Regions from separate parts of the Streptomyces sp. NPDC058295 genome, predicted to be linked through region 1. Evidence: predicted binding sites of a transcription regulator. Region 1 holds the regulator's gene; the other holds the start of a gene.
What was found. The regulator HspR, encoded in region 1, represses chaperone genes until heat shock. The targets are predictions, from matches to a motif close to TTGAGNNNNNNNNNCTCAA.

Region 1 (16,050 bases):
TCTTCGACACCTGTGACTGGGCGCAGCAGAGCACCAATCAGAAGGCCGACATGCCGGGCCCCGCCGCGGAGAACATCTTCCCCTCGGTGAAGCAATGGGACGGCAAGCGTGAACTCGTCGCCGGGGCGACGAAGATGGACGGCCCGGCGTCGAAGTACACACTCTACGAACTCAGCGCCATGCGCGGTCTCAACTGGGCCTCGACCCAGCAGAGCCAGCACGATGCGAAGCAGGGCGAGCGCGGCCAGGCCGCCGACGACGACGAGTGCAGCCTCCAGAACGAGATCTACAACGGCGTCGCCCAGGCCATCTTCGACCTGAGCAAGATCATGAGCCGGGCCGCGATCAGCATCAAGGAGATCTCCTCCAACCCCAGCCCGCTGGCCGCCCTCTACGACGGCACGGTCTCGGGTGACGACAGCGTCGTCGACCGCCTGAACAACGGCGTCTTCAAGCTCGCCGTGCCCACCATGATCCTGCTCACCGGCCTCTGGGTGTTCGGCAAGTGGCGCAAGGGCGACATGCGCGAGGTCTGGTCGGGCGTCGGCTGGGCCGCGTTCGTCGTGATCGCCGTGTCGGCGTTCCTCGTCAACGGGAACTACGTGGCCGTGGTCGAAACGGCCGACTCGGGAATCGCGCAGGGAAACGCCGCCCTGACCGAGGCCGTGCTGGACGGCGCGATCGACGGTGTCGACCCGCCCTGCGACCTGCCCGACAACGCACCGCAGCGCGGCATGCGCATCTCCAGCTGTGCCATGTACGACACCCTCGCATTCCGCCCCTGGGCCATCGGCCAGTTCGGCGACCCCGGCAAGGCTCGCATCGAGTACAAGGGCGACCAGAAGTGCGACTTCGGCACGGGCAAGCGCTGCACCGACCTGCGGGTCAAGCAGGTGATCGTCCAGTCGGTGACCAACATCGAGTACTACCAGCACCCGTCAGAGGTCGAGAAGGAGGAAGGAGAAGAGGGCGACATCATCAAGGCGAAGGAGAACCAGTACGGCGAGCTGCGCAACTACATCGCCAAGAACCAGGATGCCAACGTCTACGAGCAGTGGTCGGGTGACAAGCCCTCGAACCGCATCAGCATCGGCGTCTACGCCCTGGTCGCCTCGCTGATCGTCGGCCTGATGGTGATCGTCCTCAGCGCGCTGACCCTGCTGTGGCACGCGGTCACGCTCATCATGGTGATCCTGCTGCCCCTGGTCGCGATCATCTCGATCCACCCGACCCAGCAGAAGCTGCTCCGGGGCTGGTGGCAGACCTTCGTGCACAGCTTCGTCCTGCGCGCCGGGTTCGGCGTGATCCTCACGGTCCTGCTGCTCTTCTACCAGCTGATCCTGCCGCTGCAGATCCCGCTGGGCATGCAGCTGCTGATGCTCCTGCTGGTCACCATCGCCGTGATCATGCTGCTCAAGAACCTGCTGTCCGGAAAGTTCAGCCCGCAGGTCGCGGGCGCGGACGACGCTCTGGGCGTCGGGGATGCGGCCAGCGCGAGCAGCTCGAAGCTGGTCGACAAGACAGCGGGTCTCATCACCCCCAAGGACGGCACTGCCGGCCGGATCACCGGACGCGTGGCGAGCGGCGCTGCCAGGCGCTTCGACAACAAGGTCCTCGGGGGGAAACTGCAGCGGAACGGTCACCTCGAAATGAGCAAGAAGGAACAGAACAAGGCCGCGTACGAGGGCGCCCAGATGACGCACAAGAACTACCGGGACCAGTTCGAGAAGCCCAAGCCTCTCGACGAGAGTGGCGGCGACCCGAGTCGCCGCCGCAGGGGCAACCGGGTCAGCGCCACGCAGGCACCGAGCCAGAACAGCGGCACCGCGCCGGCTCCCCAGCCGCAGCCCCAGGCTCAGCCGCAACCTCAGGCTCAGCCGCAACCTCACTCGCGTCCGGCCCCTGCTCCCCAGCCACGTCCCGTCGCGCCCCAGTCTCACCCGCCGGTGCAGCAACCGTCGGTCCCCCGCCAGCCGACGCCCCCGGCGGCCCCGGCCCCGCCTCCGAGGGACCCGCGCGGCCCCAGCGGCCGCGTCTAGCCCCGCCCCGCCGCCCCCCGCCTCCCTCCCACACCAAGGAGTTATCCGATGCCCGCCCTGACCGCCGACCGCAGTCCCGGCCAACTGGTCGCGGAGCTGGAGCGGCTCATCGGCGTGGACTGGCCCACGGTGTGGGCGGGGGTTCCGGAGGACGCGGAGAAGCGGGCGAGGTGGTGCGCCGGGTTCGACTGGCGTCCGCTGTGGGCCGAGGCGGGACTGCGCGTCCGTACGGCCCTGGGCGGCCGCCTGTACCTCGCCTCCGCCACCCCCGGCGGCCCGGTGACCCGGATCGACCACACGGTGTGGTCGGCCCGGGCCCGGGACACGGACGAGAACCCCCTCGTCGCCGGCCTGGCGGAGGCCCACTGGACCGCCTGCCTGACCGCCCTGCGCGGCCTGCTGGGAAACCCCGCCTGGAACGGCACCTGGGACACACCGGACTTCCCTGAGCTGCCGGGTCCGGGGGCCTGGCCCGACGCCGGGTGGCGTACGGAGTACCAGGACCCGCACCGCGTCGCGGTGTGGCGGTTCCGGGTACCGCAGGCACCGGTGTTCGAGCTCAGGGCGACGCTCGGCGCAACGGCACGACGTGGTCCGGTACCGGCCAATGCGAGGATCGAACTCGTCTGCCATGACCCCGACCACGTGGAGTCCCGTCGGCAGGAGCGGCGCGGATGAACCGGAGCCGTGCGGAACGCGAGGAAGGTGACAAGCAATGACGAGCCTCACGATCGACCGCAGCCCCGAGCAGCTGGCCGAGGAGCTCAGGGGACTGGAGCACGTGGACTGGCCGGCCGTCTGGGCGGGCCCGCCGAACCCCGGCCAGGCACTGGACGACTGGTGCGCGCTGTTCGGCTGGAAGCCGACGTCGGCGGAGCGGGTGCTGACCGTGCGCAGTGGCACGGGCCAGGACCTCGCCCTCTTCCCCGTGCGCTCCGCCGGCTGGGCTCCGGTCAAACAGCTCAGCTGGACGAGTTGGCACATGTCCGCGGAGGAGTCGTCCGAGAACGAGGAGGTCCTCACCCGAGCCGCCGAGACATGGGCCGCCTATGTGGGGGCTGCCCGCACCGTGCTCGGTGACCCTTCCTTCGCAGGCGCCTGGGACGACCCTGCCTTCCCGGAACCGCCGCACGACCGGCACTGGCTCATGCCCAGCGACCTTCGCCTGGAGGACATGGACCCCTACCGCATGGCGATCTGGCGGGAGGAAGGGCCCGAGGGCCATCTCACCGTTCTCTCCGTCAAGCCTGGATCCGTCCGAGCACCGGGTGCGCTCCGCCGCACGTCGATCAAAGCAACCTGCTATCCGCCGGAGGCCGTGTGATCCAGGCACACATCCCGGACCGAGTCCTCGACAACGCCCGTGACCGGCAGCGGACCGTCGAGCCCGAGCTGACCGAGGCCGAGGCCAAGCGGATCGCGAGGGGGCTGCGCGAGGGCATCGACCACCTCCCGGAGAAGGAATACAGGGAGCAACTCCACCAGCGGCTGCGGGAGTTCGCGGCCGCTCAGGATGTGGACCTGCCCGCCCCCGACACCAGGTCGACCTTCTGGTCCTACCGGCTGGAGGATCACCCGCAGATCAATATGGAGCCCGGGGAAGAGCTGTACAGCATGCACATGGCGGCTGCGTACACCGAGGCACAGAACTCGATCGTGCAGGACACCCTGCGGTACCTGGAGGGCACGCCCGGTGGAGAGGCGCTGGGCCGACTCCATCTGTGGGACACGGAAGTGCAGGACGCGCTGGACCTGGACGAGAAGGCGGGTCTGGCCCTGGCCTACGAAGCCTGGGGCACCCTCTCCGAGAAGTACGCAGCGAAGACGGACAACGAGGCCCTCTTCTTCATGGCCGAGCTCAACCCGGGAACCGTCGCCTATCAGACGGAGTCCCGGCAGCTCCGCCAGGACGGCAAGCTCGACATCATCCAGTTCATGTATCCGGCGCCGGCGCAGAAGTACGCCGATCTCGCCCCGGAAACACAGGAGTTGCTGGCCTCTCAAGCCGTCCGTGCCCAGGTCCACACCTTCTCGTACGACGAGAGCGACGCGAAGTACACACCGCTGACCAAGGCGGGCCACCTGGACCTGAAGCAGCTGGCGGCGCTCCCCACCCCCGAGGCACAGCGCGCCGCCGTCCTGGAGGTGTGCGCCCGGGTGGCGACCATGGACGGCCCCGCTCGCGCGGCCGACGTGGAGAAGCTCATCGAGGAGATCAAGGTCCTGCGTCCGGACCACGAGGTCACGCTGCCCAGCGTCGAGGACCAGCAGTGGGCGGCCGGCCTCCGCAGTCCCGAATCGGGCTCACCGGCGGGACCACCACCCGTCGCCGTCAGCACCCACGGCCAGTACCTCCCCGGTGTCACCGTCAACGCCAGGACGGGCCCGGCCCCCCTCGAGTCGCTCACCCTCCCGGCAACGGGGGCAGCCGCCACCCAGGCGCACAGCTTCCTCCCCGGCGTCACCCCGCAGGCGAAGCCGGTCGTCGCCTCGAACAGGACCGACACCCCGACGGCTCCCCCGAAGGCGCCTCCGGCCCCGGAGCAGTCGAACGACACCGGAATGGGAGTATGACCGGCCCATGAGCCGCACCCCGGGCAACGCCCGCACTCCGCGCACCCCAGGCACCTCCCGTACTCCAGGCGGCCCCCGCACCCCGCGCACCACCCCGCAGCCCGCCGCCGACCGGCCGGACACACCCACCACCCCGGCATCCACCGCCCCGGCGTCCACCGCCCCGGCCCTCCCGCTCCTCCGCCGTTTCCTCCGCCAGGAGAAGAGCGACGCCTGGGCCGTCCGGCTCCTCCCCCGCGTCGTCTTCGGCGTGGCCGCGCTCTACACGGTGATCACCCTCGCCTCCCAGAGCGGCTCCAGCTTCTTCGCGGTCGTCACCGCGCTGCTCCTCGGCCTCGCGCTCTGGCTCCTCCGCCATCGCACCCAGCTGCTCCTGGCGATCGGGGTGAGCATCCTCGCCATCGCCTTCACCGGCTACTTCTCCGCGGTCGGCGACGCTGCCCGCACGAGCGAGGACGCCGGCGCCACCGTCACCGGCGCAGCCGCCTTCGGCTACTGGGCGCTAGCCGGAATGGCACTCCTCGGCGCCTGGATGGTGAAGGAGCACCCGGGCCGACGGGGCATCACCGTCGTCCTCGCGGATGTGATCCTCGTCATCGCGTCCGTCGTCGGGATGTTCCTGCCGGAAGCGGGTGTACCGCTCGGATTCCTCGGCGTGCTCGGCGTACTGGCGATGCGCGGAAGCAGCGTGAAAGCGGTTGCAGGCCGGGCCCGCCAGGCACTCGGCCGCCTGCGGACGCACAAAGCCAGTGACCCGACGGACAGTTGAGGCCCGTGTGAACGTTTCGTCTCGTCACTGTGCCAAGTCGGCACATGCTTTGCAGATGCGTTGCACGGGGTTGACCGAACGATTTAGGCTCCCCCCCGATCACGTATCACCACGGGGGACAACACACATGCCTATGGCCAGCCATACGGCGCTGCCCACGCGCCCCGCGCGCGGGCCGGTACGGGGAGCGGGGGCGGGGGCCGGGGTCCACACTCCCGACGCCGCTCTGCCCTGCCAGCGCCGACCGGACGTCTTCCAGCATCCGCTGCTGGAGGCACCCACGGACATTCCGTACACCTCGCCCGAACAGCGCCACCAGCACCTCGTGCTGCTCCGCACCGCCCGCGACCTGTGCGCTTCCTGCCCGTTGTGGGCGGAATGCCTCCAGGACGCCGTCGCCCACGCCGAGCCCTACGGCTACGCGGCCGCGACCACGCTCGACGACCGCCGCTGGATCCGCCGCGCCCTCGGCGTCGGCGACGCGAACGGCGACCTGCCCACCCACACGGTGGACGGCCCCGGCGCGGGCCCCGGCTACAGCTCCGGCGAAACGTCCCGCCGGCTGCTGCGCCTGCGCTCCCGCAGCACCGACACGGCCAGCCGGCACGACGCCGAGCACGGCCGGCCCACGCTGGAGCGAATCCTCGACGCGTTCGACGCGCGCCAGGACCAACTGGCCAGGTCACGCCGCGAGTTGCCCGCCATCCCGCGACAGTTGCACGAGCACACCAACGCACAGCAGCCGCACAGCAGCACCCACCATTCCAGACCCACCCACCCGGAAAGCAGGAGCGAGGACATGGCACCGGCCGAGTCCGGGCAGCGGATCGCCTTCTCGTACGAGGATCCCGCCCAGGCCGTACGACAGGCTCTGCTGGCCCCTCTGATCCGCTCCGCCCTGCCCACGCTCACCGGCCTGGAGCAGCTGGTCACGATGCTGGCGAGCGTGCCGGGCGGCGAGATCGCGCCGGAGATGCCGGACACCATCCGCGCCGCGCGCAAGGCCGTGGAGGCACTTGCTCCGGACGGGGGCCGAGGCTCCCGCGACTTCGCCGACGGCACCCCGGACACCGCCGGCCCGCTCCGCGCCCTCACCGGCTCGGTCTCGGTCGAACTCGCCACCACCGACCCGGTGGCGGCCCTGCGCCGTGACTTCCTGGAACCCCTGTTGCGCGAGCTGGCCTCCTCGCTCGCCAACATAGAGAAGGTGGCGACCATGCTGGCCGCGACCGGGGCCTCGGACGGCGACGAGGTCCACCTGGAGCCGATCCGCACCGCACTGCAAGGCATCAGGGCGTGCCTCCCGCATCCGGTCCCGACCGGCAGGACGTCCACCGGCACAGGGCAGACCGCAGCCCTCGTCCCCTCCGGCGCCCCCAGCATCCGGGCCGCCGTGGAGACGGCCGTGTCGACCTTCCCCGGCCCCTTCTCCGCCCGCGACGTCCTGCGCGCCCTCCCGCCCGGCGTCTACGGCGACCCCTCGAAGACGATCAGCAACGTACTGTCCGCCCTCGTCAAGTCGGGCCGCCTTCAGCGCCTCGCCCGAGGCACGTACGCTCGCACCGTCGACGTCACCGTGGACCTCGCCGTGGACGTCACCGAACAGGACGAGGCGAAGAGCGCCTGAGCCGGAACTGATCCGGAACCGAGCCGGAAGGAACCCCGACCCCCGATGACCGAACCGACGCCGCCACCCCCCGCCACGGCGGACGCCCAGGTGCACGTCTTCTCCCCCAACGCCGGCCTGATCGACGGCGTCCCGGTCACCGCCCCGCCCTACGGCGACATCCAGGACGTGGTCCTGGCGATCCTCCAGCAACGCGCCCAGCAACTCGGCGCCCCCACCCCGGCCACCATCACCGACAACCGCTACGGCGGCGCGATCCGCCTGCTGATCCACCCGGACGGCACGACGGAACAGCTGGGCTGAGCCGTCCGCGCCGCCGAGCCCGCCCTCAGGCCCGGGGTCCGGTCCCCCCGGGCGGAGGGCTGACCGCGTCGATGTCGGCGATGATCTTGCGTGTGAGGTCGATGTCCATCTCGAGGATGTCGCGGTCGAACTTCGCCGGTTCCCGCTCATAGCGGGCCCTGCCCACCTCGGAGGTGAAGGCGGATGCGGGAATGGCGTCCAGCCCCGGAGGAACGAACTTCGGAAGCTCCTCGAAGGCAGCCAGCGCGTACGCCATCGCGCCCCGGTAGGTGCGGTGCTCGGATTCGGGTGAGTTGAGCATGTCGAGCCCGGCGCGGCGAGAGACGCGGTGCGCGACCTCCGCGAACTCACCGGGATCGATGATCTGGGACGGCTGTGTACCGCCGAAGGCGGGCGGCGGGGGTGGGATTTCGTCCGCCATCAAAAAAGTGAAATTCCGGTTCCGGCCGCATTCACTGCAGGCGCCCTCGTAGACGGCGACGATGTCGTCACCACGCTGCTCCAGACGGTGCCGGCGATCGAAGTCGGGGCTCCCGCACTGGCATGGATGCAAGTCCATGTACAGGTGCGCTTCCAACGAGGAACGGGCTCTCAACATGACATGATCCTAGAGCTGTTGTGCGATTTGAACAGGTACCGGGCCCGGGGAGGGGCATCACATGGACAGCTGGGCCAATCCCCGGACGGCGATGGGCACACTGCCGCAGTACCCACACGCGCACCAGGATGAACTCGTGTCGGCCGCAAGGCGCGGCATGGCCTCGGTGGCCGCCGCCGTCCTCGGAGACGGCCTGGACTCCCTCGATGCGGATCGCACCAAGGAGGGACGTCAGTTCTTCGTACTGCGGGACAGCCAGGGGGAGTCCGCGACGGTCTGGGTGGACGCCGTTCCCCTGGTGACAGGGACGATCGCCGACACGGCGACGAACACGACATCGCAGAACTACGTGGTCCGTGTCTCCGACCGTCTTCCGACCGAGATGCTGGGCCGGGTGCTCGCCCACGAACTCGGTGAACTCATGGCGGTGCGCGAACGCGCCGCCGAGGGTCTGGCTCCGGTGCGGGAAGACCTTCTGCGTGAAGGAGCCCAACTCCCGGCGGATCAGGAGCTGTCCGCAGCGGACAGAGGCCGCATAGGTGAGCTCAACTGGCTCGCCACGCGTAGCGCGGATCCCGGTCTCTCCCCTCAGCAGCAGATGGAAGCGCGCGCGGAGTTCTCGGCCCTGCTTGATCCGTACGGCATCCGGCCGACCGCCGCCCTGAGCGACGAGGAAGCGTTCCGCCCCCAGGAGAGGGCGGCACGCGTGCGACACCGGGTGTCGGCCGATTTCCTCTCCGTCGGCTCCCGGCGCTTGGTCAGCGCCCTCGCCCACCCCATAGAGAACCTCTCCCCCGCCGACGCCACCGCCCTGCAGGCCTCCCGCGACGCCGCGCTGCGCGCAGAACGCCAGGTCGAGGCGTTCATCGGGCGGCGGGACGTCACCATGCCCATGCCCGGCTACGACCAGAACGGGCTGCCGCTCCCGCGCGACGAGCTGGAACCCGCTGCCGAGCGGTGGGCGGAGTACCGCGCGCAGGTCAGCGAGCGCACCGTCCAGACGTTGGCGGGGCAGCTCGCCGAAGGACAGTTCCCGCTGCGCAAGGTCGTGATCGGCGGCGGCGCGAGTCTCACCGGGCGGGACCCGGAGGCGCTGCTCGTGGACGGGGCGGGCCGTTGGCACCTCGACCCCGGGAACGGGATCGTGCAGTCGGCGGACCAGGACCGCGACCTCGCCCGGTGGATGGGCGTCGACCCGTACTCGGCGGTCGAAGACCCCCGGCACCGGGTGTCCATCCACGCGGTACGGGTCTGGGAGGACCAGCTCGCCACCCAGGGCGACGTGGTGAACGGCCACGCCCGGCTGCGCCTCGGCCGGGACGGTGAACTCCTCGCCGAAGTGCGGGCGTTGGGCGAGGACGGCAAGGAGAGCGGGACCCCGCTGTGGGTGGCCTGCGACGGGACGCCGAGCGTCGCGACCGGCCTCACGCCCGATGCCGTACCGGGAATGCCCCGCGGCCGGGGCGGGGTGGAGAGCCGGAGCGAGGCCGTACGGCTGATCAGTGAACGACTGCGGGAACTGGAGGGACAGGGGACAGCCCTCGCGGGCGAGATGCGCGCCTGGCTGACCCAGGCCGAACGGGGCGGCGCGGACGCCCGGACCGTGCTCGACGCCCTGGAGTCGTCCTCGCTGAAGGACGCCCTCGCGGCCGGCCTGGACAGCGCCGCCGCCACCCGCATGGACAACTGCTTCACCGCCCTCGCGTCGACCCAGAAGTGGGAGGCGGCGCGCGAGGCCGCCGAGGGCCGGGCGCTGCTGGGCGACGAGGTCGCCGAGAACCGCTTCGACCCGCACGCCGCCCAGCACTGGATCATCGCGGGGTCCGGCGGCACGGGGGTCGCCAACGCCGAGATCATCCTGCGGGAGAACCCCGACGCCCGCGTCACGATCGTCGGCTCGTCGCCGCCGGCCGCGCTCCAGCACCAGGTCCAGTACCCGGAGATGCTCGCCCGGTACGGCACGGGCGAGAACCCGCGTTTGACGATCGGCCGGGCGGAGGTGGGCGCGATCGAGACCTACCGGCACGAGAGCGGAGAGACCTGGTTCCAGGCCGACTACCTGGACGAGAGCACCGGGGAGCGGAAGACGGCCAGGGCCGACGGCTATGTCAGCAGCCTCGGCCGCACCAACCCCCTGCCGCCCGCCCTGCAGGTCCTCGCCGCCGAGGTGCGCGACCGGGGTGGGGAGATCTCCGGGGACCTGCTGTTCGACAAGGACGACCAGTACATCGGCTACGGGCTCACCTTCGCCGTGGACGGCAGGGAACACCGCGTCGACGTGGACGGTGCGGCCTCCTGGCAGCTGCCGCGCGAGATCTTCGCCCCGGAGACTGGAATCCAGGTTGAGTTGAACGGCATGGGCCTTCGCGGTCTGCCGTCCGAGACCGGCAACGCCGCCCCCGGCTTCTCTCCGATCGCCCGCCAGAGCGCCCTGCGCGCACGCGCCGTCGCCGCGGCGGCGGCAGGCGACACCGAAGCGGTACGACGGACCTCGACGATCCCGGAGCGCTGGCGCCGCCCGGACCTGAACCAGGGGCCGACTCCCCCGGCCGCCGGCCCCCAGCCCCCCGCCCTCCCCCAGGAGAAGTCCGAGCCCACAGCGCACCGGCACCCGACCACGGAACAGGACCAGGGCACGGACCGGAACCCGAGCACGGAACGTGACCGCGACACGGACCGGAACCCGAGCACGGAACGTGACCGCGACACGGACCGTGACCCGAACACGGACCGGAACCCGAGCACAGAACGGGACCACAGCCCGGACCGGGAACCAAGCACGGAACTGGACCAAGACGCGGACCCGGCCCCGAAGCCCGTCACCACCCCCGCACCAGCCGCAGCACCAACTCCGGCACCGGCACCGCGACCGACTCCGGCCCAGCCCTCAACCCCCGCGCCGGCCCAGCCCTCAACCCCGACGCCGGCCCAGAACTCGTCACCGACCCCTGCCCAGCCCCAAACCGCAGCCCCAGCCCCAGCCCCGGCTCCCTCCCCGACCCCAGCACCCTCTCCCGCCCCGGGCGTCTCCGGTTCGCATCTCTGGCAGATGGGTGTGCCCCAGGGTGGCGCCAACCGACCGCCCGCCCAGCAGCCTCAGCAGACGCAGCAGACGCAGCAACAGCCGCCGGGCCCTGAGCGACCCGAGCCGGGTGTCGGCATCGACGGCTGACGGCCGTACGAGGACGGGGCGGCCGCAGATGGCCGAGGAGCGCCCGTAGAACACGAAGGAAGGGGCCCGGAGACGAATCTCCGGGCCCCTTCCTTCGTCCACGTGCCGCCAGGTGTCAGTCCGTCGGCTGCTGCCGCTTGGGCCGCCAGACCACCAACGCGCTGGTCTGCTGCACCTCCTGGTACGGCACCAGGTCCCGCCGGTAGGAGGCGTGCACCGCCGCCTCCCGCTGCTGCATCGCCGTGGCCGCGCCGTCCAGCGCGGCTTCCAGCTCCGCGGCCCTGGCCTGGAGCGCGGCCACCTGGTTCTCCAGCTCGATGATCCGCTTGATGCCGGCCAGGTTGATGCCCTCGTCCTGGGACAGGGCCTGCACCGTGCGCAGCAGCTCGATGTCGCGGGCCGAGTAGCGGCGCCCCCGGCCGGCGGTGCGGTCGGGGGAGACGAGACCCAGGCGGTCGTACTGGCGTAGCGTCTGCGGATGCAGGCCCGAGAGCTGGGCCGCCACCGAAATGACGTAGACCGGGGTCTCCTGGGTCAGTTCATACGGGTTACGCCGACGGCCGTCCATCACTCTCATGCTCCCTTCGCGGCCTCGAACAGCTCCGCCCGCGGGTCCTCGCCCGCGGTCGCCTCGCGATACGCCTCCAGCGCTTCACGAGCCTTCCCCGACAGGTCCTTCGGAACACTCACCTCTACGGTGACCAACAGGTCGCCGCGGGTGCCGTCCTTGCGGACCGCGCCCTTGCCCCGCGCCCGCATGGTGCGGCCGTTGGGCGTGCCGGGCGGAAGCTTCAAGGTCAGGGACGGCCCGCCGAGCGTCGGCACCTTGATCTCACCACCGAGTGCCGCCTCGGTGAACGTCACCGGCACGGTCACCGTGAGGTTGTCCTCCTTGCGGCCGAACACCGGGTGGGCGCCGACATGGACGACGACGTACAGGTCGCCCGCCGGGCCGCCACGCTCGCCCGGGGCGCCCTTGCCGCGCAGCCGGATGCGCTGACCGTCCGTCACCCCGGCGGGGATGCGGACCTGCATGGTCCTGGACGACTTCGCACGGCCGCTGCCCTTGCAGTCCAGGCAGGGATGCTCGGCGATCAGGCCGCGCCCCTTGCAGTCCGGGCAGGGGTCGGTCAGGGAGAAGCCGCCGCCCGAACCCCGCGCCACCTGGCCGGTGCCGACACAGGTCGGGCACACGCGCGGGGTGCCGTTCTTGTCGCCCGTCCCCGAACACGCCTTGCAGGGGGCCTGCGAGGACATGCGCAGCGGGACCGTGGCGCCCTCGATCGCCTCCGTGAAGGTCAGGGTGACCTCGGTGTCGATGTCCTGGCCGCGTCGGGGCTGGGTACGGGTCGTGCCGGGGCCGCCGCGGTTGAACAGGCCGCCGAACACGTCCCCGATGCCGCCGCCGAAGCCGCCCTGGGCACCGCCGCCCTGGGCACCGCCGCCGAAGAGGTCGCCCAGGTCGAAGTTGAAGTTGCCGCCGGCACCGGGACCGGGACGGAAGCCGCCGTTGCCGAAGAGGGCGCGTGCCTCGTCGTACTCCTTGCGCTTCTTGGGGTCACCGAGGATGTCGTTCGCCTCGGAAATCTCCTTGAAGCGCTCCTCCGCCTTGACGTTGCCCTTGTTGGCGTCCGGGTGGAACTCGCGGGCGAGCTTCCGGTACGCCTTCTTGATCTCGGCCTCGGTGGCGTCCTTGGGGACGCCGAGGACCTTGTAGAAGTCCTTCTCGACGAAGTCTTTGGTGCTCATCCTCGACGTCCCTCCTCCCCTTCACTCATCCGATCGAGCTCAGCCCTCGTCCGGGCCACCGCTCTCCTTGTCGTCGGCCGCCTCGGCCTCGTCGCCCTTGGCCGCCGATGCACCGGGCTGCGGTTCGGCGACGGCCACCCGCGCGGGGCGGATGGTGCGCTCGCCGATCCGATACCCGGGCTGAAGGATCGCCACGCACGTCGTCTCGGTGACGTCGGGCGCGTAGCTGTGCATCAGGGCTTCGTGGATCGTCGGGTCGAAGGGCTCGCCCTCCTTGCCGAACTGCTGGAGGCCCATCTTGGCCGCGACGGTCTCCAGCGATTCGCCCACGGACTTGAAGCCGCCGACGAACTCGCCGTGCTCCCGCGCGCGGCCGATGTCGTCGAGGACGGGCAGGAGCTCGGTCAGGAGGTTCGCGATGGCGATCTCCTTGACCGCGATCCGGTCGCGCTCGACCCGGCGGCGGTAGTTCTGGTACTCGGCCTGGAGGCGCTGGAGGTCGGCGGTGCGCTCGCCCAGAGCGGTGCGCACCTGGTCCAGCTGGGCCACCAGACCGGCTGTCTGGTTCGTGTCCCCGGCCGGGGCCTCCCCCGCCGCCGAAGCGGAGGGGGAAGCGGCCTTCGGCTCGGCGTCTTCAGGGGTGGCGCCGGAGGGGACGTCGGGCTTCTCCTCGAAGCCCGGGGTCTCCTCCGTCACGCGGCACCGTCCTTGCGCTCGTCGTCCACGATCTCGGCGTCCACGACGTCGTCGTCCGCCTTCGGGGCGTCGGCCTTGGGAGCGTCGGCGCCCTGACCGGCCTGGGCGTCGGCGTACATGGCCTGGCCGACCTTCTGCGAGACCGCGGCGACCTTCTCGGTGGCCGTGCGGATCTCGGCGGTGTCCTCGCCCTTGAGCGCGGCCTTCAGCTCCTCGACGGCGGCCTCGACCTCGGTCTTGACCTCGGCCGGAACCTTGTCCTCGTTGTCCTTGAGGAACTTCTCCGTCTGGTAGACGAGCTGCTCGCCCTGGTTGCGGGACTCGGCGGCCTCGCGACGGCGGTGGTCCTCGTCCGCGTACTGCTCGGCCTCCTGGCGCATGCGGTCGACCTCGTCCTTCGGCAGCGAAGAGCCGCCGGTGACGGTCATCTTCTGCTCCTTGCCGGTGCCGAGGTCCTTGGCCGTGACGTGCATGATGCCGTTGGCGTCGATGTCGAAGGCGACCTCGATCTGCGGGACGCCACGCGGCGCCGGCGGCAGACCGGTCAGCTCGAACATGCCGAGCTTCTTGTTGTAGGCCGCGATCTCGCGCTCGCCCTGGTAGACCTGGATCTGCACCGACGGCTGGTTGTCCTCGGCCGTCGTGAAGATCTCCGAACGCTTCGTCGGGATCGTCGTGTTGCGCTCGATCAGCTTGGTCATGATGCCGCCCTTGGTCTCGATACCGAGGGACAGCGGGGTCACGTCGAGGAGCAGGACGTCCTTGACCTCACCCTTGAGGACACCGGCCTGGAGCGCGGCGCCGATGGCGACGACCTCGTCCGGGTTCACGCCCTTGTTGGCGTCCTGACCGCCGGTCAGCTCGCGGACGAGCTCGGCGACGGCGGGCATCCGGGTCGAACCGCCGACGAGAACGACGTGGTCGATCTCGGAGAGGTTGATGCCGGCGTCCTTGATGACGTTGTGGAACGGCGTCTTGCAGCGCTCCAGCAGGTCGGCCGTCAGCTGCTGGAACTGGGCGCGCGTGAGCTTCTCGTCCAGGTGCAGCGGGCCCTCGGCGGACGCCGTGATGTAGGGCAGGTTGATCGAGGTCTCGGTGGACGAGGACAGCTCGATCTTCGCCTTCTCGGCGGCCTCGCGCAGACGCTGGAGCGCCATCTTGTCCTTGGCGAGGTCCACGCCGTGGCCGGCCTTGAACTGCTGCACCAGGTAGTCGACGACACGCTGGTCCCAGTCGTCACCACCGAGGTGGTTGTCACCGTTGGTGGCCTTCACCTCGACGACGCCGTCACCGATCTCCAGGAGGGACACGTCGAACGTGCCGCCACCGAGGTCGAAGACGAGGATCGTCTGGTCGTCCTTGTCGAGGCCGTACGCGAGCGCGGCCGCGGTGGGCTCGTTGACGATACGAAGGACGTTGAGACCGGCGATCTCACCGGCTTCCTTCGTCGCCTGACGCTCGGAGTCGTTGAAGTACGCCGGGACGGTGATGACCGCGTCGGCCACCTTCTCGCCCAGGTAGGCCTCCGCGTCGCGCTTCAGCTTCTGCAGGATGAACGCGCTCATCTGCTGCGGGTTGAAGTTCTTCCCGTCGAGCTCGATCGTCCAGTCCGTGCCCATGTGACGCTTCACGGAGCGGATGGTCCGGTCCACGTTCGTGACTGCCTGGCGCTTTGCCACCTCGCCGACGAGCACTTCACCGTTCTTGGCGAAGGCGACGACGGACGGCGTGGTCCTGGCACCCTCGGCGTTGGTGATGACGGTGGGCTCGCCGCCCTCCAGAACGCTGACGACGGAGTTGGTTGTGCCCAGGTCGATGCCGACCGCACGTGCCATGGTGATCTTCCTCCAGCTGACTTGAGTGGAACGGACTCAAGTGTGCACGAGGCTCACCTCTCGGTCAACAGACCTGAGTCGTACCCACTCAACTCTTATCCGTTCCTTACGCGCAAGGACGCGTTGACCTGCGGCGATACGGATCGACCGGTTCGCCGCACACCGGGATCCGGGTGGTGCGCCTGGTCCTCGGATTGACGCCGGGGCGCGTACACCGACGCCGAACCCGTCCCGGGACGCCGCTCGGGACGCCGCTCGGGACGGGGCACGGAACGACCCGCGAGCCGCGCCTCCCGAAGAGCGCCGCCGACACCACCGACGGCACCACCCGCACCCCGGGCGACGCCCGCGGCACGGGCACGCCGAGCCCGCCGGTCGCGTCGGCCACGCGCGCGTGGGGGCCCGTACACCGCGACCCGCAGCATCCCGAGCACGACGACGAGTGCCCCGCCGGCCACCCACAGCACCGCCCGCGCGTCGGCCCATCCGGCGTGCACCAGCGCCCCGACGAGCACCGCGGCGAAGGCGGCCGCACCGAGCAGGACGGTCACCCCCTGCGCGGTGAGCCCCAACCGCCGCAGCCGGTGGGCGAGATGGTCGGACGCGCCACGCAGCAACGGCCGTCGGGCCAGCCGCCGGGACAGCACGACCAGGACGACGTCGGTCACGGCGACCGCGGTGAGCGCGA
Region 2 (16,050 bases), on a different contig from region 1:
AGGAGGGAGTTGGCGACGACGCGGAGGAACTCGCCGGAGGCGGCACCCTGGATGACCCGGTGGTCGTAGGTCGACGTGAGCGTCATGACCTTCGAGATGCCGAGCTTGTTCAGGGTGTCCTGGCTGGTGCCCTGGAACTCCGCCGGGTAGTCCATCGAGCCGACGCCCATGATGACCGACTGGCCGGGCATCAGACGCGGCACGGAGTGCACGGTGCCGAGACCGCCGGGGTTGGTCAGGGAGACCGTGACACCGGTGAAGTCGTCCATCGTCAGCTTGCCGTCGCGGGCGCGGCGGACGATGTCCTCGTAGGCCTGCCAGAACTCGAAGAAGTTCAGCGTCTCGGCCTTCTTGATGCCGGCCACGACGAGCTGGCGGTCGCCGTTCGGCTTCACCAGGTCGATGGCCAGGCCGAAGTTGACGTGCGGCGGCTTGACGAGGGTGGGCTTCCCGTCCTTCTCCGCGTAGTGCCAGTTCATCGACGGCATGGCCTTGATGGCCTGCACCATCGCGAAGCCGATCAGGTGCGTGAAGGAGATCTTCCCGCCCCGGGCCCGCTTGAGGTGGTTGTTGATGACGATGCGGTTGTCGAACAGCAGCTTCACCGGGACCGCGCGCACGGACGTGGCCGTGGGCAGCTCCAGCGAGGCGTTCATGTTCTTGGCGACCGCGGCGGCGGGGCCGCGCAGCGTCACGAATTCCGGACCCTGCGCCGGCGCGGCCGAGGCCGCGGCGGGCGCGGGCTTCGCGGCGGCCGGCTTGGCGGCCGGGGCCGCCTTCACCGGAGCCGGAGCGGCGGCAGGTGCGGCGGCCGCGGGCTTCGGGGCGGCGGCCGGCGCGGGAGCCTGCGCGGGTGCCGGAGCAGCGGGCGCCGCCTGGGCCGGAGCGGCCGGTGCGGCGGGCGCAGGGGGCGTGGTGGTCGCTGCGGCCCCCGCGGCCGCAGTACCCGCCGGAGCCGAGGGAGTGGCGGCCCCCGGCTTGTAGTCGGCGAAGAAGTCCCACCAGGCACGGTCTACCGAGTTCGGGTCCTGGAGGTACTGCTGATAGATCTCATCGACGAGCCACTCGTTCGGCCCGAACGCGGCAGCGGGATTCTTGCCCGCTTGGTCTGCGTCGGTCGAGATGCTCGATGCGTTACTGGGGGACTGTGGCGACACGGCGGCAACCGCCCTCTTCCGCTTCACAAGGTGATGGACAGCGGGAATAAAGGCTACGCCCCCTGGAGGGGGAAGGTCAGGCCGGGCCGGTGCATCGTCGCGTAAGTCACATCGGAAAGCGCGTTTCGCGGCTGTAAATGGCGGGAAACAAGCGCGGTTGCGCGTCAAAAGGGGTGCGCTGATGCAGGTCGCGCACGCTGAGCGTGCGGACCCGTGCCGACCTGGGACGGTCCGCTGCCTGATCACACGTGTCCGGCTGCGCGAACGCCGGTGGATCTTGTGGCTCCGCTTCGAACTTTACGTCAACTTGGGACGGAAAACTCTCCCGGAAGAGTGACAAGAATCCGGCAGCCCCGCTCGGATTCGGCCACTCCGATCCGGCCGCCGTGAAGATCGACCGCCCAGCGGGCGATCGCCAGCCCCAGCCCCGTGCCGCCGTCGCTGCCCGGTCCGTGCGGACGGCGGACGGCTCCCCGGTTGAACCGCTCGAACACCCGGCGCCACTCCGAGCGCGGAATGCCGGGTCCCTCGTCCAGGACCTCGAGCTCCAGCGACTCCGGCAGCGGCCCGCGCCGCGCCTTCACCGTCACCCGTCCGTGCGGCGGGCTGTGCTTGACCGCGTTGTCGATCAGGTTCGCGACGACCTGGTGGATCCGCTCCGGGTCCGCGTGCGCGGTCAGCTCCGGCGGGGACACGTCGAGGTGCAGATGGACGTCGGTGCGCGTGTGGTTGCCGCCCGAGCCCATCGTGGCCCGCGCCGAGGCGACCATGTTGGCCTCCTTCAGCACCCCGGACAGGTACGGCCACACCTCGAAGCGCCGCTTGCGCAGCGGGACGACGCCGTTGTCGAGGCGGGACAGGTCCAGCAGCGTCTCCACCAGCCGCCCGAGCCGCTCCGTCTGCTTCAGGGCGGTGCGCATCGTCTCGGGGTCCGCCTCGGCGATGCCGTCGACCACGTTCTCCAGGACGGCGCGCAGGCCGGCGATGGGCGTGCGCAGCTCGTGCGAGACGTTGGCCACCAGCTCCTTGCGCTGCCGGTCCTGCGCCTCCAGCTCGTCCGCCATGACGTTGATCGTCTGGGCCAGGTCGCCCAGCTCGTCGCGGCGGTTCTCGCTCACCCGGCGGGTGTAGTCGCCGTGCGAGATGGACCGGGCCACCGTGTTCATCTCGTCCAGCGGCGCGGTGAGCGAATGCGCCACGAACTGCGTGATCAGCAATGTGGCGATCATCGAGAAGACCGTGATGAAGCGCAGCTCCGTCTTGGTGTGCACCGCGATGACCGACAGGCCGGTGGTGATCAGCACCGAGACGACGACCAGCGCACCCAGCTTGGTCTTGATCGAGAACGGCCGTACCCGGCCCCAGGGCTCCCCGGGGCTTCTCGGCCCGTCCGGCCCGGAACTCATGGCGTCGGGGTCTCCAGCGCGTAGCCCACGCCGTGCACCGTGCGGATCCGCTCCGCGCCGATCTTCCGCCGCAGCGCCTTGATGTGGCTGTCGACGGTACGGGTGCCGGAGGCGTCCGCCCAGTCCCAGACCTCCGCGAGGAGCTGCTCACGGGAGAGCACCGCGCGCGGGGTGTTCGCCAGGCAGACCAGCAGGTCGAACTCGGTGGGCGTGAGATGCACGTCCTCCGAGCGCACCCGCACCCGGCGCTGCGCGTGGTCGATCTCCAGCTCGCCGAGCCGCAGGATCCCGCTGCGCGGAGTCGTCGCCGCGATCGCGGCCCGCTCCACCCGGCGCAGCAGCACATGCACGCGTGCCGCCAGCTCCCGCATCGAGAACGGCTTGGTCATGTAGTCGTCGGCGCCCACGCCGAGCCCGACCAGCATGTCGGTCTCGTCGTCGCGCGCGGTGAGCATCATGACCGGCACCGGACGGGAGGCCTGCACACGACGGCAGACCTCCAGACCGTCGAAGCCGGGCAGCATGATGTCGAGGATCAGCAGGTCGGGCTGCCAGGCCTCTGCCGTGTCGACGGCCGCCGGGCCGTCGCCCGCCGTTTGCACGAGGAATCCCTCGGCGCGCAGGCGGGCCGCGATGGCGTCGACGATCGTCGGGTCGTCCTCGACCACCAAAACGCGCCGCTGCGCGCCCGGCGTCGCCGTCGCCGTGCTGTTGTGTGCGGTGTGTGTCTGCTCCATCGCCCGCCCCTGAGTGTGCTTTCCGGAACCAGTGGGGTGATCCCATGTCTGCGCATGACTGCGGTTGACGCGTAAATGATCGGCGTCAGGGGTGCAGCGTACGGGGAGTCACCACGGCTTTGCTATCCAGGTCGGACGGCGAGATGTACGACGTCCGGCACTCCCCGGGCAACCGGGATCTCTTCGGTACGCACCTGTTGGAACCCGGCATTCCTCATGGTTCCCTCGAATTCCGGAGAGGGTTGGGCCGACCACACGGCCAGTACCCCACCGGGTCTCAACACCCGTGCGCAGCTTGCGAGTCCGGTCGTGGAATAGAGGCTGTCGTTGCCCTCGGTGACGGTCCAGTCGGGCCCGTTGTCGATGTCGAGGCATACCGCGTCGAACGTGTCGCATGTCTCATTGACGTAGTCGAGCAGATCCGCTTCGACGATCTTCGACCGGGGATCGGCGAGCGCGTCCCCGGACAGGGCGGCCAGCGGGCCGTCCAGATGCCAGTCGATGACGGCGCGCTCGCGCTCCACGACCGTGACGGCGCCCCAGCGGGGATCGGCGGCGGCATGCGCGAGGGAGAAGCCGACGCCGAGGCCGCCGATGAGCAGATCGGGCGACGGGCGGCCGTCCAGCGCGGCCAGCGCGGCGTCGATCAGGAGCCGCTCCGAGCGGCCGTCCGAGGTGTCCATCAGGAAGCAGCCGTTGGCGATGATCTGGAGCAACTCGCCGTGCCGGCGCAGGACGACCTCACCGTAGGGGCCCTCGCGACGGTCCAGCACCTCGGGCGCGTCGGGGATGTCGTACGGGATGGGCATCGGCCCATCCTCGCACTTCCCTGACGGTTTGTTGAGGGATTTCCGTGGGCGGGGGATGAGGTTGACGTACGGCCGTTCGGGACGGGTTCGCAGTGGCTTCGGGGCGGCTTCGGGGAAGCGTGGGAACCGGCTGGGGAAAGTTTCGGGGAAGCGTGGGAACCGGCTGGGGAAAGTCTCGGAGCTTGCTGTGAATCGGCTCGGGCGTGGTGTCGGTCACAGACAGCGGACCGGCGCGGCACGAAAGGTGGGGTGGAACGGAAGGAGCGCCGCACGGTGGAACGCACGGCCGCACCCACGAGCCCGCCGCCGCCCGACGTCCGCGGGTTGCTGGACGGCATCCCCGGCCAGCGCACGCCGCCCCGCGCCGAGCCGCCCTCAGAGCCGCCCGCCGAGGCGGCCCCCCGCCGCCGGTACCGGGTCCCCGTTCCCTTCACCCTCTCGTACGCGGCCGTCCTCGCCGTCACCTCCTTTCTCACCGCGCACGTCGGCCCCACCCTCGTGCACGCCCTGCACCAGGGCTCCAGCACCGATGTCGCGCATCTGGTGCGGACACCCGTGCTGGTGCTGGTGGCCAGCGCGCTCTGGGTGGCGGGCGGCTTCGCCTCCCCCTTCACGCTCGGCTTCCTGGCCGTCCTGACGACGCTGGAGCGACGCGTAGGCGGCGTCCGTACGGCCGTCGTCTTCCTGCTCGGGCATGTCCTGGCCACCCTCGCGACCGAGGTGCCGGTGGGCCTGGCCGTGCTGGTGGGACGGCTGCCCGACAGTTCGCTGCACCGCCTGGACTACGGCATCAGCTTCGGGGTCGCCGCGAGTGTGGGCGCCCTGGCGGGTCTGCTCGGGCCGCGGCTGCGCTGGCCGCTGCTCGCCGCCTTCGGCGGGATGCTGCTCCAGGACCTGATCGCCTTCACCGACCCGATGACGAACTGGGGACACCTGATCGCGCTGGCGATAGGCGTCGGCACCTGGCCGTGGCTCCGGCGCCTGCCGCGGGCCCGGCCGCTTCCCGGCGCGGATCTTCGGCCCGGCCGCTGACCGTCGGCCCGGCCGTCGCGGGTCGCCCCGGTCGCGGGTAGGTGCCGGGTCTCTCCCGGTCAGTCGTCGTACTGGACCGTGCCGTCCGTGTGCAGGGTCGGGTGGAGCTTCATGGGGCCGTACTCGTCGAGGTCCGACGGGCGGGGCGGCTCGGGGCCGTCGGGCCCGAGGCGGACCATCCGCTCGACGCGGCAGATCCGGAACAGGCGGTCCTCCACGCTCGCCTCGTCGGCCCGGCCGGCCGCCCGGAACGCCTCCGCGGCCCGCGCGTACAGGGCCTTCTTGTGCTCGTCGAAGCGGTAGAGCATCGACCAGACGCGGGCCATCCCCTCGTACAGCGAGCGGCGCGCCTCGTGCGGGGTCGCCGCCAGGGACCCGCACGGGGTCCAGCCGGACCCGTCGCGTTCGGCCACCGAGAAGCCGACCGGCAGCCGCACCACGTCCGGGTGCGTCCGGGCCGCCCACTCGGAGTCCGCGCGCACGTCGGGAGGGAAGCGGTCACCCGTGTACGTGAAGTCGCGCAGGCCCAGCCGGAGGGCGCCCGCCATCGGGCCCTCGTCCCGGTCGGGGTCCAGGACGTACCCCACGTCCGGCGACGGGGCGGTTCCCGGGTCCTCCCACGACGGGTTCACGGGCTCGAGGTCGGTGGGCCGGGGCGGCTCCAGACCGTCGTCGCCGGTCCGGGCGAACTCGTCGCCGCGCACCACCCGGTAGCGCACGCCCAGCGCCTCCACCTCGTCGGCCGGGGCCCGCTCCAGCACGGCCACGGCCGCCAGCAGCTCGCGCCGGGCGGCCGGGTCGTCGGTGCCGTCCTTCGCCTTGAACCACAGGTGCGAGTTGAGCCCGTCCCGGGCCTGCTGGGGCATGCCGTCCACCACCGGCTTCAGCAGCCGCCAGGTCGGCGCGGCGGCCGTCCGGTCCCGTGCGGCGACACCGAAGACGGGTCCGCGCAGCGCGATGTGCGGATAGCGGCGCGAAGCCTCGACGGCGTCCGCCTCCGTCACCCAGGCGACGGGGTCGTCACGGCGGACCAGGTCGGCGTGGAGGGCGTCGAGACGTCGCTTCCAGTCATCGGTCATACGCGCATTGTGGTCGGGTCGGCGGGCGACTTCGGGGTGAATGCCGGAAGTGGGCGGGGTACGGGGAGGGGGCGCGAGGGGCGCGCCCCGTCGTGCGGCGGCGAAGGGTGCGCCCTCCCGGCCGCCGGACGTCACCCTCGTGCGTCTCCCGTGAACTTCGCGCTGGTCAGCGATGACTCGACGCGCCAGCCCAGCGACTCGTACAGTGCCCGCCCTTCCGGTGTGGCGCCCAGTACCCCGGTCCGGGCGCCCTGCGCGAGCGCCGCGTGGTGCAGGGTCCGCATGACGAGGGCGCCGAGCCCGCGGCGGCGGTGGCCGGGGGAGGTCTCGATCTGGTCGACGACCGCCGTGCCCCCGGTCGGGGCGATCTGCCCGCGCGCGGCCAGGGAGCCGTCCGGGGCGACGATCATGGTGCGGGTCACGCCGCCGCGCGACCAGGTGCGGGTCCGGTAACCGTCGGGCGCGGAACCCGGCGGGACGTCGGGGAGCGGGGCCGTCATCAGGAAGCCGGGCTCGGGGTCGATCCACCAGCCGGGCCCCAGCCAGGGCCCGACCACCGCGGGGTCGGCGAACACCTTCAGCCACACGCCGGCCCCGGTCACCGCGCCCGCCACCCTCCGGACGGCCGGCTCCGACACCGCGCTGTCCGTCGCGCCGAACACGTGCCGGGTGACGTGCTGGATTCCCGTTCCCACGTCGACGGTCCAGCCCCACGGCTCGGCCACGGGCGGAGCCGCCCCGCGCGACACGACCCACCCGTCCACCCATGCCTGGACAAAACGATCCACGGGACCCCCCGAGAGCGGCTCGGTAAGAGCCGTACAGCCTATTGAGCTATTACGTCCGACCGTAAGGGCGAAGTCGTCGGCCGGACCAGTCGTGATCGCCCACAGCGAACGGGTCGCCTCCTGGGGAACATTCGGAGACTCACCTGCATTGAGTCGGCATAGCTCAACTTGACTGCCTAAGGGGAGATCATGGCATCGACGTCCACACCGCTCACCCTGCCCGTGCTGCCTCTCGACGACGAGGTCGTGCTCCCCGGCATGGTGGTTCCGCTGGACCTCAACGACACCGACGTACGTGCGGCGGTGGAGGCGGCCCAGGCCGCCGCCCGTTCAACACCCGGGAAGCCCCAGGTACTCCTGGTCCCGCGCATCGACGGGACCTACGCGAGCACCGGTGTGCTCGGCACCGTCGAGCAGGTCGGCCGGCTGGCCGACGGCGACCCGGGCGCGCTGATCCGCGGCCGCGGCCGCGTGCAGATCGGCGCCGGCACCACCGGACCCGGCGCGGCGCTCTGGGTCGAGGGGACGAAGGTCGACCAGACCGTCCCCGAGCCGCTGCCCGGTCACGTCGCCGAACTGGTCAAGGAGTACAAGGCGCTCGCCACCGCCTGGCTGCGCAAGCGCGCCGCCTGGCAGGTCGTCGACCGCGTCCAGGCCATCGACGACGTCTCCGCGCTCGCCGACAACTCCGGCTACTCGCCGTTCCTGACCGCCGAACAGAAGGTGGAGCTGCTGGAGACCGCCGACCCGGTGGCCCGCCTGAAGCTCGCCACCCAGCAGCTGCGCGACCACCTCGCCGAGCAGGACGTCGCCGAGACCATCGCCAAGGACGTCCAGGAGGGCGTCGACAAGCAGCAGCGCGAGTTCCTGCTGCGGCGCCAGCTCGAGGCCGTGCGCAAGGAGCTGCGCGAACTCAACGGCGAACAGGAGGGCGAGGAGTCCGACGACTACCGCGCCCGCGTCGAGGCCGCCGACCTGCCCGAGAAGGTCCGCGAGGCGGCCCTCAAGGAGGTCGACAAGCTGGAGCGGTCCAGCGACCAGTCGCCCGAGGGCTCCTGGATCCGCACCTGGCTGGACACCGTCCTCGAACTGCCGTGGAACGAACGCACCGAGGACCGGTACGACATCCAGGGCGCCCGCGCCGTCCTCGACGCCGAGCACGCCGGCCTGGACGACGTGAAGGAGCGGATCACCGAGTACCTCGCGGTGCGCAAGCGGCGCGGCGAGCGCGGCCTGGGTGTCGTGGGCGGGCGGCGCGGCGGTGCCGTGCTCGCGCTCGTCGGCCCGCCCGGCGTCGGCAAGACCAGCCTCGGCGAGTCCGTCGCGCACGCCATGGGCCGCAAGTTCGTCCGCGTCGCCCTCGGCGGCGTCCGCGACGAGGCCGAGATCCGCGGCCACCGTCGTACCTACGTCGGCGCGCTGCCCGGCCGCATCGTGCGGGCGATCAAGGAGGCCGGGTCGCTGAACCCGGTGGTGCTCCTCGACGAGATCGACAAGGTGGGATCCGACTTCCGGGGCGACCCGGCGGCCGCCCTGCTGGAGGTCCTGGACCCGGCGCAGAACCACACGTTCCGCGACCACTACCTGGAGGTCGAGCTCGACCTGTCGGACGTGGTCTTCCTCGCCACCGCCAACGTGCTCGAAGCCATCCCGGAGGCCCTGCTCGACCGTATGGAGCTGGTCCGCCTCGACGGCTACACCGAGGACGAGAAGGTCGTCATCGCCCGCGACCACCTGCTCCCGCGCCAGCTGGAGCGGGCGGGCCTGGACAAGGACGAGGTGGCCCTCGACGAGAGTGCCCTGCGCAAGCTCGCCGGCGAGTACACCCGCGAGGCGGGGGTGCGCACCCTGGAGCGGTCCATCGCGCGGCTGCTGCGCAAGGTCGCGGCCCAGCACGAACTGGGCGAGCGGAAGCTGCCGTTCACCATCGCGGACGAGGATCTGCGCGCGCTGATCGGGCGGCCGCACCACGTGCCCGAGTCCGCCCAGGACCCGGCCGAGCGCCGGACCGCCGTGCCCGGTGTCGCGACCGGTCTCGCGGTCACCGGGGCCGGCGGTGACGTCCTCTTCGTCGAGGCGTCGCTGGCCGACCCGGAGACGGGCGCGGCGGGCCTGACCCTGACCGGTCAGCTCGGCGACGTGATGAAGGAGTCGGCGCAGATCGCCCTCAGCTTCCTGCGCAGCCACGGCGCCGAACTGGAGCTGCCGGTGGGCGACCTGAAGGACCGGGGCGTGCACATCCACTTCCCGGCGGGCGCGGTCCCGAAGGACGGCCCGAGCGCGGGCGTCACGATGACGACGGCCCTCGCCTCCCTGCTGTCCGGCCGGCTCGTCCGCACGGACGTGGCGATGACCGGCGAGGTCTCCCTGACCGGCCGGGTCCTGCCGATCGGCGGCGTGAAGCAGAAGCTGCTCGCCGCGCACCGGGCGGGCGTCACCACCGTCGTCATCCCCAAGCGCAACGAGCCCGACCTGGACGACGTCCCGGCGGAGGTGCTGGACAAGCTCGACGTCCACGCCGTCACCGACGTCCGCCAGGTCCTGGAACTGGCGCTCGCGCCCGCCACGAACGGCGCGACGCCGGAGGTTCCGGTCGCGGCGTGACGGACGCGACCGGAAAGGGCAGGGCCCGGGTCCCGTGAGGGAGACCCGGGCCCTGCCCGGTTCCGCCGCGGACCCGCGTCGGCGGCCTGGGAAGCGCCGCCGGTCCCCGCCTGCGAAATACTTAAGAGCTGCGCCGATGGCGGCGACCGGCGAGATCAGGGGTGCTGACGTGCACGAGGACATCAACGGCGACGGACGCGACAGCGGGTCCGACACGTCGTCGCGCGGTGTGGAGCAGGGCGACCGGGAGTTCCTGTCCCTGGAACGGGAACTCACGGTGCTGCTGCGCCGCGCCCGCGCCAACCAGGGGGAGATGGCCCGTGAGGTCCACCCGGACCTGGAGTCCGCCGCCTACGGGCTCCTCGTCCGGCTGGAGGAGTGCGGCCGCCAGCGCGCCACGGAACTCGCCGGGTACATCGGCGTAGGCAAGGCCACCATGTCCCGCCAGCTGCGCGCCCTGGAGCAACTCGGGCTGGTCGCCCGCGAGCCGGACCCGGCGGACGGCCGCGCCTGGCTCGTCGACCTCACCGAGGAGGGCCGCACCCGGGTGCGGCGGGTCCGCGAGGCCCGCCGCGAGCGGTATGTCACCCACTTCTCCGACTGGGACCGCAGAGAGGTCTCGGAGCTGGCCCGGCTGCTCCACCAGCTGAACCGGGGGATGGAGAAGTAGCGCCGGGGACGCGGCGGGGCCGTCAGAGCTCCACGCACACCACCGTCGCGTCGTCGTGCGTCTTCGCCCGGCCCAGCAGCGCCCGGCCGGCGGCGTCGTCCGCCCGCTCCAGCGCCCGGACCCGCTCCACCAATGCCCCAGCGCCCTCCTCGCGGACGAGGGTGAACAGGTCCGTCCAGTCGCCCTCCCGGAAGAGCTCCGCCCAGCGGGTGGCCCCGTCCGACAGCGCGGCCAGCGAGCGGACCTCCGCGCGCGGCACGCTCGCGGTGACCGCGCGGGCGGCCACCCCGGGGTCGGCCGCGGCCGTGAAGAACCCGCCCTCCTTGTTGCGGAGCGTGCCGTCGACGACCTCGGCGCTCCGCAGCAGGGCGCGCGGCAGGCGGGCCAGCCGGTCGTCGCGGACCGGGGTGACCGTGCCGTCCGGGGCGGTCAGCAGCAGCGTCGCGTCGCACAGGACCAGGTACTCGACGGTCAGAGGCGACCAACGCGCGAGGACCACGGTGGCCTGCGGGGTACGTGGGTGAGAAAGGTCACAGGTATCCCCATGGGCCTCGGCGGTGCGCGCGATGGCCAGGGCGAGCGCCTCGGCCAGGGGAACATCCGGGAGTGAAACGGTCAGTTCGGTCAGGGCGCCGCCGAGTCGCGCCGTGAACCAGGGGACCGAATGCAGACAGCCGGCGCCGCCCGGGGGCGGTGTCACCCCGTCCAGCAGGACGAGCGAACCGCCCTGTCCGGAGGCGGGAAGTCCGACACTCGCGAAGTCCTCGTTGGGGCGGGCCCGGTCGCCGGCCTCCGACACAAGTTCCGTACGCATCCGGACAGTCTGCACGACCCCTTCACAGCCTTCGCGAAAGGCTGGCATCACTCCCCGAACTTACGTACCGCCGCAGGTCAGACGCCTGGTTTGGGTAGGAATAAAGCACTCCGGGAACACGTGGCGGCGAATACTGTCAAAGCCCGCCGCCCACGTCCAACCGGCCTGCCGCGCAAGGCCGCTGCACACGCCAGAGGAACTTGCCCGCCAACTCTCTCCCGATGTTCACTCCTTCGGGTGGCGGGGCAAGCGATGCGAGGCCCCTGCCCACCGGCACTGGGAGGGTCGGAAACCGTACCGGACGTGCGCGTCAGTTGACGGGGCGTCACATCCGGCCCATGGCACACGAGTCAGGAATGCGAGCACCGGTGCAGAAGACGCGGCCTCGGCGTACAGGCAGGCAGACGGCCTCCGAGGGGGGCGCGGAGCGCACCCCTGTCGGCAAGGGCCGTCCCACCCATGTACGCAACCGGCTGATCGTCGCGGTGGCCGTCGTGGCCGCCGCCGTCGCCGGGGCGGGCGCCCCCTCGATCCTCGCCGCCTCCGGGCAGCTGAAGGACTCCCAGGACCTGGTCACCCTGGCCGAACAGACCCAGGACGCCCTCGCTCTCGCCCAGTCCCTGGCGGACGAGCGCGACGAGGTCACCACCTACGTGGCGGCCGGCCGGGTGAAGTCCAAGGCGCCCTCCGCCCAGGGCAGCGCCCGGGTGGACCGGCAGGCGGGCGAGCTGACCGCCGAGACGGACGTCTCCGCGGCGCTGCGCGAGGCCCTCGCCTCCGTGCCGTCCGTGCGCCAGTCGGCCCTCACCGGCAAGAGCACCGCGCTCCAGGCGCACGAGGCGTACTCCCGGGCCATCGCCGCCCTCCATGTGCTCGTCGACCGGCTCGCGGAGGAGATGCCGCCCCGCGCGGGCTCCGGCGCGTACGCCCTCGCCGAGCTCGACACCGTCGTCCAGCAGGCCTCCGCGACCCGGGGGCTGCTGCTCGCGGCGCTGAACGTGCCGACCAGCACCGAGACCGCATACGACCCCGTCACCGGCCGGTCGGTCACCGAGAAGGTCTCCTCGGACGCCGACACCAAGCAGCGCGACGCGCTCACCGCCGCCGCGCAGCAGGCCCGGCTGCGTTCCGACGCGGCCCTCGCCGACTTCCGGGAGGGCGCGCCGCAGGAGGCGGTGGCCTCGTACGACTCCACGGTCACCGGCGGTGACGTCGACGCCGCAGAGGCCTATCTCGCCGCCCTCACCGACCAGCCGAAGCTGAGCGACGGCGAACTCGACACCAGCGTCAAGAAGCTCGACGCCGCGCTCTCCGCCCGGGTCGACCTGATGCGCGGGGTCGAGTCCTCGCTGTACGGCCACCGCGCCGAGGACCTGGCCCGGTGGCGGGACGACGACGTCACCGACCTGGAGCTGCGCGTCACCCTCCTCGGGGCCCTGATGCTGCTGACGGTCATCGTCGCCACGGGCATGGCACGCAGCCTCACCCGCCCGCTGTCCGTGCTGCGCCGGGGATCGGCGCGACTGGCGGGGGCCGAGCACCCGGCGGCGGAGGAACCGGTCCGGTTCACCGGCCGCAACGACGAGTTCGCCCAGGTCGTCCGCTCCGTCAACGCCCTGCACGAGCACGCCGTGGCGCTCCACGAGCGCGTCGGCACCCTGGAGTCCGATCGCAAGCACCTCGTCGGGCAGCGCCAGCGGATGGCCGACGCCCGCGAGGAACTGCGCACCGAACTCGCCGACTCCGCCGCCCAGTTGGACGGCCTTCGGGAGAGCATCGGCGGCACCTTCGTCAACCTCGCCCTGCGCACCCTGGGCCTCGTCGAACGCCAACTGGCCGTCATCGAGGGGCTGGAGGAGCGCGAGCAGGATCCCGACCGACTGGCGACGCTCTTCAAGCTCGACCACTTCGCCACGGTCATGCGCCGCCACAGCGAGAACCTGCTGGTCCTGGCCGGTACGGAACACGTCCAGCAGCACGCGGGCCCGATCCCGCTGGTGGACGTGGTCCGCGCGGCGGTCAGCGAGATCGAGCGGTACGAGCGGGTACGCATCTCCGCGCTCCCGCCGCACGCGCACGTGGCGGGATTCGCCGCGGACGACCTCTCCCACCTGCTGGCCGAACTCCTGGAGAACGCCACCTCGTTCTCCCCGCCGGACCTGCCCGTCGAGGTCTCCGGCTGGCTCCTGGAGAACGGCGAGGTCATGCTCTCCGTCCAGGACGAGGGCATCGGCATGGCCGAGGACCGGATGAGCCGGCTCAACGCCCGCCTCGCCGAGTTCGACCCCGAGACGCCGTACGACCAGGAGGGCGAGGAGGGTCTCGGCCTCGGCCTCTACGTGGTGGCCCGGCTCGCCCACCGGCACGGGGCGCGGGTGCGGCTGCGCGAGCAGAAGCAGGGCGGGGTGGCGGCGGTCGTCGTCCTGCCGACCGCGCTGCTCGCCGCGGCCCCGGCCGCCGCGATCCCGGTGACGAACCCGGCGGCCACCCCCCAGTCCTTCTCGCTGCCCGGTGCGGACGCGGAAGCCAACTCCAATGTCCTGCCGGGCCGCAAGAAGCCCGCCGACCCGCTGGTCGCGCTCGCGGAGAGGGCGGTACGACAGGCGGAGACCCCGGCCGGGGCGCCCGCGCCGGCTCCGGCACACCTCCCGGCCGAGACACCGGCCGAGACGACGATGGAACTGCTGCTGCCGAGCCCGCAGGGCGAGGACGGCCCGCAGGCCGAGGACGCGGGAGAGGCCGACGAGACGGGGGAGCAGGGCATCGCCGCCGTCATCGCCCCCGGCCCGACGACCGCCGACCGCGCGGACACCCCACCGGGCCCACCCGCACCCGACGAAGGACAGGCCGCGGGCGAGGCCGAGGCGGAACACACCCGTACCCCGGACGCCCCGGAAGAGCTCGTCACGGACAAGGGCCTCCCCAAGCGCACCCCCAAGATCACCGCACCCACCCAAGCCCCGCGCCAGCGGACCGGTTCCGTCGACGCGGACGCCCTCCGCCGCCGTCTGGGCGGATTCCGCCGGGGGGCGGAGGCCGGTTACCGCGACGTGGAAGCCGAAATCGCCGAACGGACGGGCCAGAACACTGCGCCGTCCCCCGAAGCAGCTCGAAAAACAACTCAAGAAGCACGCGCACACGCCGAAGAAAGCACGGGGGGCACAGTCGAGGAGGCAAGCAGTTGACCGCGCCCAGTACCTTCGGACTGAGCAGTGAAGCCCGAAACCTGCACTGGCTGTTGACCAACCTCGTGGAGGAAGTACCCGGCATCCAGTCCGTCGCCGTCGTCTCCTCTGACGGCCTGCTCCTGCTGTCCTCGGACCCGGGCCGCAACCTCGAGGCCCGCGAGGCCCGCGAGGCGAAACCCGCCGGCCCGCGCGGCTCCGCCGCCGACCTCGCCACCATCGTCTCCGGCATCGGCAGCCTCACCATCGGCGCCGCCAAGCTCATGGCGTTCGGCGGGGTCAGGCACACCATGGTCGCCATGGACGAGGGCAGCCTCTTCGTCATGTCGATCAGTGACGGCTCGCTCCTCGGCGTGCACGGCTCCGCCGACTGCGACATGAGCGTGGTGGCCTACCACATGGCTCTCTTCGTCGGCCGCGCCGGACACGTCCTGACCCCGGAACTGCGCAGTGAGCTACGGCAGTCACTGGAGTCCGAGGAGACGGGGGGCCTGCGATGAGCGCCATTCCGAAGCAGCCCCAGGGCGGTCGGCAGCAGCTCCCCGTGCGGGGCGGTGACCGCAAGCCGGCCCGGGTGCGCCCCTACTCGCTCACCGGCGGCCGGACCCGCTTCGGGCACGTCCTGCTGGTGGAGACCTTCGTGGCGGCCCTCGAAGCCCCCGAAGAACGCAAGGAACTGACGAACGGGTCCCTCAAGTCCACGGTCATGCCGGAGCTGCGGGCCATCGTCGAACTCTGCCGCCGTATGCGCACGGTGGCCGAGATCGCCGCGCTGCTGAAGATGCCGCTCGGTGTGGTCCGGGTGCTCCTCAGCGACCTCGCGGACCAGGGAAAGATCCGTGTGTACGGCACCGGTACCGCTCACGGTACGGGCCGTCCCGACCGCGCTCTGCTGGAAAGGGTGCTGAGTGGACTCCGTCGTCTCTGACGCCGCTCGTGGCGTCTCCCCCTTCGTCGCGCCCGAGCCCGACGAGCCCCTGCAGCCCTGGCAGACGGACCGTACCCGTGCCCCCATCGCCACGAAGATCGTGGTGGCGGGCGGTTTCGGCGTCGGCAAGACCACCCTGGTGGGCACCGTCTCGGAGATCGAGCCCCTCCAGACGGAGGCGCTGATGACCGAGGCCAGCGAGGGCACCGACGACCTCACCGGCACCCCGGAGAAGGTCACCACCACGGTCGCCATGGACTACGGCCGGCTCACCCTCGACGACGACCTGGTGCTCTACCTGTTCGGTACGCCGGGTCAGCAGCGGTTCTGGTTCATGTGGGACGACCTGGTGCGCGGCGCGATCGGCGCGGTCGTGCTGGCCGACACCCGCCGGCTGAAGGACTGCTTCCCCGCGCTGGACTACTTCGAGAGCTGCGGGCTGCCGTACGTCGTCGCCGTCAACCACTTCGACGACAGCGAGCTGTTCGAGCCCGTCGACGTGCGGGAGGCGCTGACGATCCCCTCGCACATACCTGTCATGATCATGGATGCGCGGCGCCGGATCTCGGTGATCGAGACCCTCCTGGCCCTGGTGGGCCACGCGCTCGACGAAACCCCCGAGTAAGGCCCTCAAGGAGAGTCCCCCGCATGCGGAAGATACTCGTCGTCGGAGCCGGCCAGTCCGGTCTCCAGCTCGCCCTCGGCCTCCAGTCGCACGGGTACGAGGTCACCCTGATGTCGAACCGGACGGCGGACGAGATCCGCTCCGGCCGGGTCATGTCGACGCAGTGCATGTTCCACACCGCCCTCCAGCACGAGCGCGACCTCCAGCTGAACTTCT

Region 2: a site for HspR is predicted at 7,157-7,175, ahead of lon (endopeptidase La). Genes of this name have one in related genera too.

The regions. Positions count from the first base shown of each region.
Region 1 covers NZ_JBHVYO010000059.1:1,753-17,802, reverse strand. The annotation lists gene ACFVYS_RS38215 (hypothetical protein) at 1-2,039, shown strand, start outside; gene ACFVYS_RS38210 (hypothetical protein) at 2,088-2,717, shown strand; gene ACFVYS_RS38205 (hypothetical protein) at 2,755-3,363, shown strand; gene ACFVYS_RS38200 (hypothetical protein) at 3,360-4,613, shown strand; gene ACFVYS_RS38195 (hypothetical protein) at 4,621-5,382, shown strand; gene ACFVYS_RS38190 (WhiB family transcriptional regulator) at 5,516-7,009, shown strand; gene ACFVYS_RS38185 (hypothetical protein) at 7,055-7,312, shown strand; gene ACFVYS_RS38180 (hypothetical protein) at 7,338-7,733, opposite strand; gene ACFVYS_RS38175 (hypothetical protein) at 7,972-11,082, shown strand; gene ACFVYS_RS38170 (heat shock protein transcriptional repressor HspR) at 11,198-11,650, opposite strand; gene dnaJ (molecular chaperone DnaJ) at 11,656-12,831, opposite strand; gene grpE (nucleotide exchange factor GrpE) at 12,871-13,527, opposite strand; gene dnaK (molecular chaperone DnaK) at 13,524-15,362, opposite strand; gene ACFVYS_RS38150 (MraY family glycosyltransferase) at 15,458-16,050, opposite strand, start outside.
Region 2 covers NZ_JBHVYO010000013.1:45,937-61,986, forward strand. The annotation lists gene ACFVYS_RS16060 (multifunctional oxoglutarate decarboxylase/oxoglutarate dehydrogenase thiamine pyrophosphate-binding subunit/dihydrolipoyllysine-residue succinyltransferase subunit) at 1-1,157, opposite strand, end outside; gene ACFVYS_RS16065 (ATP-binding protein) at 1,460-2,563, opposite strand; gene ACFVYS_RS16070 (response regulator transcription factor) at 2,560-3,300, opposite strand; gene ACFVYS_RS16075 (spermidine synthase) at 3,423-4,109, opposite strand; gene ACFVYS_RS16080 (rhomboid-like protein) at 4,383-5,141, shown strand; gene ACFVYS_RS16085 (DUF5954 family protein) at 5,201-6,220, opposite strand; gene ACFVYS_RS16090 (GNAT family N-acetyltransferase) at 6,352-7,008, opposite strand; gene lon (endopeptidase La) at 7,198-9,612, shown strand; gene ACFVYS_RS16100 (MarR family winged helix-turn-helix transcriptional regulator) at 9,782-10,282, shown strand; gene ACFVYS_RS16105 (hypothetical protein) at 10,305-11,096, opposite strand; gene ACFVYS_RS16110 (nitrate- and nitrite sensing domain-containing protein) at 11,465-14,281, shown strand; gene ACFVYS_RS16115 (roadblock/LC7 domain-containing protein) at 14,278-14,781, shown strand; gene ACFVYS_RS16120 (DUF742 domain-containing protein) at 14,778-15,209, shown strand; gene ACFVYS_RS16125 (ATP/GTP-binding protein) at 15,190-15,834, shown strand; gene ACFVYS_RS16130 (styrene monooxygenase/indole monooxygenase family protein) at 15,858-16,050, shown strand, end outside.